2 regions of the Cobetia sp. PDI-12MA genome follow, and region 2 is predicted to be linked to the other one. Evidence: predicted binding sites of a transcription regulator. Region 2 holds the regulator's gene; the other holds the start of a gene.
What was found. The regulator FNR, encoded in region 2, switches genes on or off when oxygen is low (the NO sensors DNR and NnrR bind a similar motif). The targets are predictions, from matches to a motif close to TTGATNTANATCAA.

Region 1: the regulator FNR is predicted to act here: its motif matches at 2,725-2,738, upstream of AC5WNI_RS10690 (cytochrome ubiquinol oxidase subunit I).

Annotation. Positions count from the first base shown of each region.
Region 1 covers NZ_CM183351.1:2,501,303-2,506,111, forward strand. Annotated here, with positions in the region: gene AC5WNI_RS10680 (DEAD/DEAH box helicase) at 1-712, opposite strand, end outside; gene AC5WNI_RS10685 (aminotransferase-like domain-containing protein) at 983-2,404, shown strand; gene AC5WNI_RS10690 (cytochrome ubiquinol oxidase subunit I) at 2,952-4,367, shown strand; gene cydB (cytochrome d ubiquinol oxidase subunit II) at 4,385-4,809, shown strand, end outside.
Region 2 covers NZ_CM183351.1:344,580-349,388, forward strand. Annotated here, with positions in the region: gene AC5WNI_RS01575 (fatty acid cis/trans isomerase) at 1-1,993, shown strand, start outside; gene fnr (fumarate/nitrate reduction transcriptional regulator Fnr) at 2,164-2,913, opposite strand; gene AC5WNI_RS01585 (hypothetical protein) at 3,282-3,551, opposite strand; gene AC5WNI_RS01590 (cbb3-type cytochrome c oxidase subunit II) at 3,575-4,192, opposite strand; gene AC5WNI_RS01595 (cbb3-type cytochrome c oxidase subunit I) at 4,189-4,809, opposite strand, start outside.

The DNA.
Region 1 (4,809 bases), 1.9 Mb from region 2:
CATGCAATAACTGCTCGATGGCCTCCTCCTGCGCCGGCTGCCATCCCATTGCAGGAACAGGTGACAACTCCCCCACGTGAGAGACTTCAACTTTCACTGGCGAGACCCATCGATCAAGCTGCGTCTTGCTCTTGGAGGGCCTCAACCACACCGGCTGCACCGTCAGCGCGGGAAGCCCCCTGTGGCCGGACTGCACATCAAGGAACAACCCGAGACGGTGGTTGGCACCTACTTGGACGGCTGACGGCACCGCCGGGGCTTGACTGTGATGTTGCAGCCAGATTGTCCACTCACGTTTCGCCGCCTGAAGTGACGGCGCTTGCTCCACTTCGTCGGGCTCAAGCGTGTCAGGAACCTCCAGGGCTTTTCCCAAAGGGCCGCTACTCAGGAAGGTATCGATCAATGCGACTGCGTGCTTGCAGGTACTGCCCACCGGACAACTACAAGCTGTTCGCATCTGGTGCCGAGTACCCACAGGAGCCAACATGATCATCGTGCGATAAGGGGTGCCCAGACTGCCCGCGACATCGCCAGAAAGCGTCAAACCACCCTTCTCATCCAACTCTACCTGCCACTGCTCATCCACTCGCTGCTGGCGCGCGTAACGCAGACCACGCTCCAAGGTGCCTGCATCAAACTCATCACGCCATCCATGCTGAAGGAGTGCGATATTCAAGGCGAACGATGCATTACTCAAACCAGTGGCTGCCACAGCGGCACTCTCCATAGAAATATGACGATATTGGAGCAAATTACGGGACTGCTAGTAAACCAGACGGATTCGCCGCCATAGGGCAGGCCTAACAAGCCTCATGGACCGAAGCAAACCTCTATGCAAAGGGGCTTGCTCCGATAGCCAGAGAAGTGAGCGAACACCATGAGAATTAAGGTATCAGTCGCGATGCCACCTGAGACTCTCTGGTATAGCGCCGTCCCCCACTTCGGTATCCTTGCCCTTCCACAGCCCACCAGGATAGCTCCCATGAAGCGTTATGAACGCTTTGCTGCCGAGATCTCAAACCTGATTCGTACCGGTATTCTCGCCCCAGGTGAGCGCGTGCCGTCAGTGCGTCAGGCCAGCAAGGCGCATGGCATCAGTCCCTCTACCGTCTTCCAAGCGTATTACCTGCTGGAGAATCAGGGATTGATCAGTGCGCGGCCGCGCTCGGGATATTTCGTGCGTGACAATGCCTCGCGGATACTCGATGAGCCGCATGTCGCCCTGCAGCAGCAAGCTCCATCCGATGTCGCCGTCAGTGAACTGGTGTTCTCGGTGCTGGGCTCACTGCGCGACAACGATACCGTCCCCTTCGGCTCTGCCTTCCCGAGCCCGGAGCTCTTTCCCCTCGCGCGGCTTGCGACCAGCATGACGCGCGGGCTGCGCCAGCTGTCATCGCATGCCGTGATCTCCGACATGACCACAGGCCATCCTGACCTGTGCCGACAGATCGCTCAGCGCTACATGGTCAATGGCATGCAGCTGCCGACAGAGGAGTTGGTGATCACCAATGGCGCCATGGAGGCGCTCAATCTTGGCCTGCAATGTGTCACCCAGCCCGGGGACCTTGTCGCCATCGAGGCGCCGGCCTTCTATGCCACGCTTCAGGTGCTTGAGCGGCTCAAGCTGCGCGCGGTGGAAATTCCGGTACACCCGCGCGAAGGGATTGATCTCGAGGTACTCGAGAATCGTCTGGAGACGCTGCCCATCAAGGCCTGCTGGTTCATGAGTCATCTGCAGAATCCGCTGGGGGCCAGCCTGAGCGATGCACGCAAGGCCGAACTGTATGCGCTGCTCTGCCGTCATCAGCTACCGATGCTGGAGGATGATGTCTACGCGGAACTGTATTTCGATCAACGTGCCGAGGTGTCGCCCCCGCAACCCGTCAAAGCGCTGGATGTCGAAGGTCTGGTGATGCATTGCGGGTCGTTCTCCAAGTGCCTGGCACCGGGCTATCGGGTGGGCTGGATATCCGCGGGGCGGCATACCCGGGAGATTTCGCGCCTCAAGCTGATGACGACCATCTCGCCATCGCTGCCCGCCCAAGTGGCCCTGGCCGACTACCTTCAGCATGGCGGCTACGACCGCCACCTGCGCAAGCTACGTCTGGCGCTCGAGACCCAGCAGACAGCCATGCTGGCAGCCATTGATCGCTACTTCCCCGAAGACACTCGCGTGACCCACCCCCACGGGGGTTATTTCCTGTGGTGCGAGCTTCCCGAGCACATCGACTCGCTGGCCCTGTTCCAGCAGGCGTTGGCCCACGGCATCAGCCTAGCGCCGGGGCCTATCTTCTCGGCCACACAGGGCTTCAAGCATTGCATTCGCTTGAGCTACGGCCACCCATGGGATGCGGCGTCAGAGCGCGCCATGCAGACATTGGGTGAATTGCTCAAGGCAGCCTGAAACGCGGACCGCTCAGGCTGCATGCGAGGTGCGAGGAGTGCCTCGAGTATATGCGCGCATGAGTGCGCGCAAATGCCGCAGCCCTTGTGGCCGCCTTGCCACACAGTCTTCACTCGTCATCCGCGGGGGCGAAAACAGCCTTTTGCGGCACATGTCACTCGCGCGCCAGCCGCTTGCCACACCTGGATGTCGCACCTTGTTGCGCACCCTGGCTGCATGCCTTGATGCCGCACGCGTGCCCTAGCAGGGTGCGCAAGAGCCCGCCATGGCGGGGCCTGCCGCCAAGGGCGATGTGGCACGCGCCTGACCCCGTCATAGTGCTGACGTGAATCAGAGTGCGCCCTCCTGCCCGACTCGCCTTGCTGGATTCTCGCCAGACCACCTGGCTGGCTCACGGGCATTTAACGACTGACCAAGATTCAGCTCGCAACTGATATGGTTTTTTCTCGCACAACTGAGCCTGTTATGGCTTCCGGTGGCTCCCTAGAGTAGCGGCGAAGATTCAGGCAGGGCCGTCCCCCTTGCCGCCTACTCAGGAGACATTGCCATGTTCGGCACCGAGGCCATCGACCTGGCCAGGATACAGTTCGCCTTCACCATCTCGTTTCACATCATCTTCCCGGCCATCACCATTGGCCTCGCCAGCTATCTGGCGGTGCTGGAAGGCATGTGGTTGAAGACGGGCACACAGGTCTACCGCAACCTCTATCATTTCTGGTCGAAGATTTTCGCGGTCAACTTCGCGATGGGCGTGGTGTCAGGGCTGGTCATGGCCTACCAGTTCGGCACGCATTGGAGCGGTTTCTCGGCCTTTGCCGGCAGCGTGACCGGGCCACTGCTGACCTATGAAGTGCTGACCGCCTTCTTCCTCGAAGCCGGCTTCCTCGGCGTGATGCTGTTTGGCTGGAATCGCGTCGGACGCGGCCTGCACTTCTTCTCGACCTGCATGGTCGCGCTTGGCACCCTGGTCTCGATGTTCTGGATCCTGTCCTCCAACAGCTGGATGCAGACCCCGCAGGGGCATGAGGTCATCGATGGCATCGTCGTGCCGGTCGACTGGTTCGCGATCGTCTTCAATCCCTCCTTCCCTTATCGCCTGGCCCACATGGCACTGGCCGCCTTCCTGAGCACTTCGCTGTTCGTCGCTGCCTCCGCCGCCTGGCTGCTGCTCAAGAAACGCGATACGCCGGAAGTGCGCAAGATGCTGGTCATGGCGGTGATGATGCTGATGGTGACCGCCCCGCTGCAGGCCTTCGTCGGCGACATGCATGGCCTGAATACGCTCAAGCACCAGCCGGCCAAGATCGCGGCCATCGAAGGGCATTGGGACAACAGCCATGGGGAACCGACGCCGTTGATCCTGTTCGGTGTGCCCGACATGCAGCGCGAAGAGACGCGCTTCGCGCTAGAGATTCCGGCTCTCGGCAGCCTGCTGTTGATGCATGACATCGACAAGCAGGTACCAGCACTCAAAGACTTTCCCGCCGCGGACCGTCCCAATTCGACCGTCGTGTTCTGGAGCTTCCGCCTGATGGTCGGCCTGGGCCTTGCGATGATTCTGCTCGGCCTCTCGGGTGTCTATCTGGCTCGCAAGGGCAGACTCTTCACCTCAGAGCGCTGGCTGAGGCTAGCCGTCGCCATGGGGCCGGCCGGTCTGATCGCGATACTCGCGGGCTGGTTCACCACCGAGGTCGGCCGCCAGCCGTGGGTGATCTACGGATTGATGAGAACGGAAGATGCAGTCTCTGCCCACAGCACCGCTCACCTCAGCATCAGCCTGACGGCCTTTGTCACGGTCTACTTCATCGTCTTCGGCACGGGGATCAACTACCTCTTCAAGCTGATCAGGAAAGGGCCGGCGGGTGATGACAGCCACGCTCCCAGCGGCGGCCCCGGCAAGCCACGCACGCCTTCCCGCCCACTATCGGCCATCGAGGAATCTCTCGACGGCCAGATTCACTGACTGGAGCGATGAACACTATGGGTATCGACCTTTCTGTCATCTGGGCGGGCATCATCCTGTTCGGCCTGATGATGTACGTGATCATGGATGGCTTTGACCTGGGTATCGGCATTCTCTTCCCGTGGGTGGAGGACAAGGTGGACCGCGATGTGATGATGAATACCGTGGCCCCTGTGTGGGATGGCAACGAGACATGGCTGGTACTGGGCGGCGCGGGGCTATTTGCGGCCTTCCCGCTGGCCTACGCCGTCTTGCTGGAAGCCCTGAGCATTCCCCTGGTCGCCATGTTGATCGGCCTCATCTTCCGCGGCGTCGCCTTCGAATTTCGCTTCAAGGCCTCGGACGCGAGCCGCCACTGGTGGGACAAGGCCTTCGTGGGCGGCTCGGTGCTGGCCACCTTCAGTCAAGGCGTCGCACTGGGAGGCTACATCCAGGGCATCGC
Region 2 (4,809 bases):
GCTGCCGGAAGACCGTTTCGACCTGTCGCTCAATCGCAGTCAGGTATGTGCCCCCGTCGAGGGCTACGACAAGTTCGCCGAAGACCATCCTGACTGGGGTATGCCCTACGCCCTGCCACAGGTCAGTGATGAAGAGCACCGCACGCTGGTGAACTGGCTGGCCAAGGGTGGCGCGATGACGGGCCCGGCGCCGCTGCCCCAGGCGCTGATGCCGCACATCGAGCAGGCCGAGCGCTTCTTCAATGGCGACAGCCTCAAGCAGCGCCTGATGAATCGCTATATCTACGAGCATCTCTTCCTGAGCCATGTGTATTTCCCGGGCATCAAGGGCGCGGATGGACGGCCGATCTTCTTCAAGCTGGTGCGTTCCAGCACCCCGCCGGGCGAGCCGATCAAGCGCATCTCCACGCGCCGTCCCTACGACCCACCCTACGCCTCCTATACCGGCGATGAACGCGCGAGCATGCCCCACGATGACGCCGGGCGGCCGCGGGTCTATTACCGTCTGTGGCAGGAGCGCGCGACGATCCTGGCCAAGAATCATCTGCCCTATGCACTCAATGATGCTCGCTTCAAACGTTGGCAGGCGCTGTTCCTGACGCCGGATTACCCCGTGAATGACCTGCCGGATTACGACCTCAAGACGGCCTCGAATCCTTTCCTGACCTTCGAGGCCATTCCGGCCGAGTCACGCTATCGCTTCATGCTGGATGAGTCGCAGAACACCATCATGGGCTTCATCAAGGGGCCGGTCTGTCGCGGGCAGGTCGCGGTGGATGTGATCAATGATCACTTCTGGGTCGGTTTCACTGATCCGAAGATGTTCAGTCACCCGGAAGTGGAGCGCACCCTGGCCGAGGAAGGAAAGAACCTCAGTTTGCCCGCCGAGCAAAGCAGCAACGCGTTGCCTATCAGCTCCTGGGTCAAGTTCGAGAGCAAGCAGACCGCCTATCTCAAGGCCAAACAGCGTCTGATGTCCCAGGCCTATCGCGATGGTGACCTGCGCCTGGATACGCGAGTGATGTGGGACGGCAGCGGCTGGGCCGACGGCCCCGGGCAGGGGCGCAACCCCAACGCGGCCCTGACCATCTATCGTCACTTCGACAATGCGGCGGTAATGAAGGGGCTGGTCGGTGGCGTACCCAAGACGGGCTGGATCATCGATTACCCGATGCTGGAGCGTATCCACTACCTGCTGGTCGCCGGATTCGATGTCTACGGCAATCTCGGGCATCAGCTGGTCACTCGCCTGTACATGGACTTCCTGCGCATGGAGGGCGAGAACAACCTGTTGGTGCTGTTGCCGGCGGGCGAGCGCCAGGCGGTGCATGATAGCTGGTATCGCGACGTGAGCCCGGGGCTTGGGGGGCTGCTGTTCAAGAAACCGCCGCAGTTCGATGCGCCCAGTGACATTGTCTGGACACCGCAGGAACTCTCGTCGCCGGATCAGGCCCGCCTTGGCCTGATGCGGCGCATGCAGGAGCGCCTCGCGCCGGAACTCGGGCATGAGCGCAGTCTGAGCAATGTCGAGGATGAGCATGTGCGACATGAGCTGCAGGCCCTCGCTGCGGTGCAGGGAGTCTCGGCCAGCCTGATGCCGGAGGTGACGATCGTCGCGCTGGAGGATGGCACTGATGACTCGCCACGCCTTTACAGCGTGCTGCGCAATTCCGCCCACGCCAACATCACCAGTCTGTTCGATGAGGAGGAAAACCGCCGTCCTGAGGAAGACACTCTCGATGTCTTGCGTGGCGTGGCGGGCGATTACCCGAATGCCTTCTGGCGATTGACGCCTGACACTCTGACGGGGCTGGCAGAGCGGGTGGCGGCACTCGAGACCGAAGAGGACTACCGCGCCCTGCAGGCCGATATCGGAGTGCGCCGGACTGATCCGCGCTTCTGGCAGTTCTCCGACAGCGTGCTGCGCGTCAACTATGCTGATCGCCCTGTCGAAGCGGGCCTGCTGGACTATAACCGCCTCGAGAACCGCTGATTGCCAGCGGGGCTTGAGCGGCCGAGACACGCTCTGTCGTCAGGGCTGTCTGGGTTGTCGAACTGTTTCGATGACTGACGACTGGCCTCTGCCTTGTGTGGGGCCGACATGGCGTCCGGCGGTAGATCAGCGCAGTGTCGCACCGCGTGATGTGCTGTCAGCAGGCGTCATCAGCGACCGCCCTGACACTCGCCCTCGGCCAGCTCGATCAGGCCATCCAGATGCAGGATATGCACCTCGCGGGCACGAATGTCGACCAGCCCCTGGGTCTGGAAGCGGGTCAGGATGCGGCTGATGGTTTCGACGGCCAGTCCCAGATAGTTGCCGATATCGGCGCGTGCCATCGAGAGGCGGAAGCTGTATGGCGAATAGCCTCGGCGACGGAAGCGCTGTGACAGGTTGACCAGGAAGCTCGCCAGCCGCTCATCGGCTGTCTTGCGTGACAGCAGCATCATCATGCGGCGATCTTCGTGCAATTCCTTGCTCAGGCTCTTGAACAGCTGGGTTCTCAGCTCAGGCATCTGCTCCGAGAGCGCATTGAGTCGGTCGAAGGGAATCTCGCAGACGGTGGTGGTCTCCAGCGCCACCGCGGTGCCGGGATAGCAATTGCTGTCGATGGCATCGAGTCCGGCCAGCTCGCTGGGCAGGTAGAAGCCGGTCAGCTGCTCCGTACCGCTGTTTTCATTGGTGATCTGCTTGAGGCTTCCGGAGCGCACCGTGAAGACGCAATCGAAGGCATCGCCCTGGGTGAAGAGGACTTCCCCTTTTCTGAGTGGCGCGCGACGGCGGATGATGGCGTCAAACTGGTCGATATCTTCCATGTTCAGTGCCAGTGGCAGGCACAGTGAACTCAGCGAACATGTCTGGCAGCGGGCTTCATGGGCGCGCAAGCGGTGTGATGCCTGTGCATTGGCCGTCATGGTGACTCTCCTGAGGAATGTCACCGCTACCCCTGGGGTAGGGCAGCGGGAGGGGTCTTTCGGGCGCAACGAACGGTGGGGCGGGGCCTTGTCGCCCGCCGCTGCACTGCTGAGCCGCAGTGTATCGAGCGGACAGAGTCTGAGCGCTCATCGGCCGAGGCAGCGCATTCCGTGACGCCATAATATTAGATTTTGTTAATTCATTATCCTGCCCAACCCATGGGCGTTGCAAGGTGTGTGAACTTTAGGCCTGGTTGACCCCGCGTGACCATACCGCGACGACCTGCCTCAGCCGAAGGCGCGAGTCAGTATGCAGTGACCAGCACTCAGGCATCAGTCGCTGGTCATCCGTCGCTGGCCATCTGGGCTCAGCCAGCTGCGCCGAGCAGCAGGATCAGCGCGGCGGCCAGCGTCGCCAGTGCCAGAATGCCCCAGGCACGTGGCGCTGGTGTGTCAGGCTGACGTATGCCGTTGATGCGATGTTCCTGCATGGGGCCATCGCCTTCGCGCTCGTCGCTGTCAGCGCGCGAAAGACTGCCCAGCGCCAGCATGGCGAACAACACCAGGCTGCCCAGCGTGAGGGCCAGCACCCAGAGATTCCAGAACAGGGGGAGGCCAGTTGTCTCCAGCAGATTCATGTCGTGTCTCCTGAGGGGGGCTGTCATGGGCTACGGCTGGCGGTGTCGCTCGCAGGGGCGGCCTGCTGCAGGTAGGCGAGCAGAGCCGTGATTTCGGCAGTGCCACGCACGTCATTGGGGGCGGCGAGAATCTCGTCTTCCGCGTAGGGTACGCCCAGGCCTTGCAGGGCTCGCATGCGTGCCGCGATACCTTCGCCGCTCAACGCCCGCTCGAACAGCCACGGGTAGGCAGGCATCGCCGAACCCGGCACCTGACTGCGCGGGTCATGCAGATGCAGGCGCTGCCAGGCATCGTCATGCTGCGCAGGCAGCTGGCTCAAATCCGTCCCCCAGCGCTCGACGCCCCACAGCGAAGGGCGGTCGTAGAAGCGTGCCCGGGTGGTCGTCGCATCGCCGTGGCGCGCCGTGTCGCCCGGTAGATAGCGCACCATGCGTGTGTGGCACTGCTGACAGCCCTCGCGTTGATAGATGCGCTGACCCTCCAGCGCCAGGGCGCTCAGCGGTTTGAGGTCTTCGGGCGCGCTGGCGAGACTGGGGTGAGCTCCAAGCGGCACCAGCTGGGCGAGGGCGCCGAGGCTCATGGTGAGCAGGCATAGTGCCGTCATCAGGCCGGCGTGACGTTCGAGCAGGACATGTCTCATGCGTAGTGCCCTCCCGAGGATGTGGCAGGGGGCGTGGCAGAGGGTGATGCAGGGTGTATGGCAGGCTGTGATGATGTCTTCCGCGAGCCGGACTTCGGGAGCTGGCGCTCATGAGCGGCTTGCCGTTCGCTCTTGTGGACAGCCAGGGTGCGCATCACGTTGAGGAGCATCAGCAGCATGCCGAGCGCCCAGCAGGCGAGCCCGCCCAGCGAGATCATCATCGGCATGCGGGCCGCTTCCAGCACCTCGCTCAGGGTGTATAGCGGTCTGCCGTCATCTGCCAGCACATGCCACATGCTGCCTTGAAGCAGCGTGGTGGCCCAGCTGGCGGCAATGCACAGCAGGGTGCCGATGATGGCCAGCAGGGCATGGGTCTTGAGCAGCGCGAGGGAGCGCATCGGGGGCAGCAGGTGATAGGCCATCACGATGGCGACTGTCGCGACCACCCCCAGGCTTGCTGCCGGCGACAGGCTGTTGGTGGCACTGAAGGCCAGGGCATTGAGGGTCGGCAGTGACAGCAGGCTGTATTCAAGAACCGCAAGGGCGAAGCTGACCAGAGCTGCCGCCAGCAGGCAGATCAGCGGATCCCGGCGCAATGAGTGCCAATCCTCCTTGAG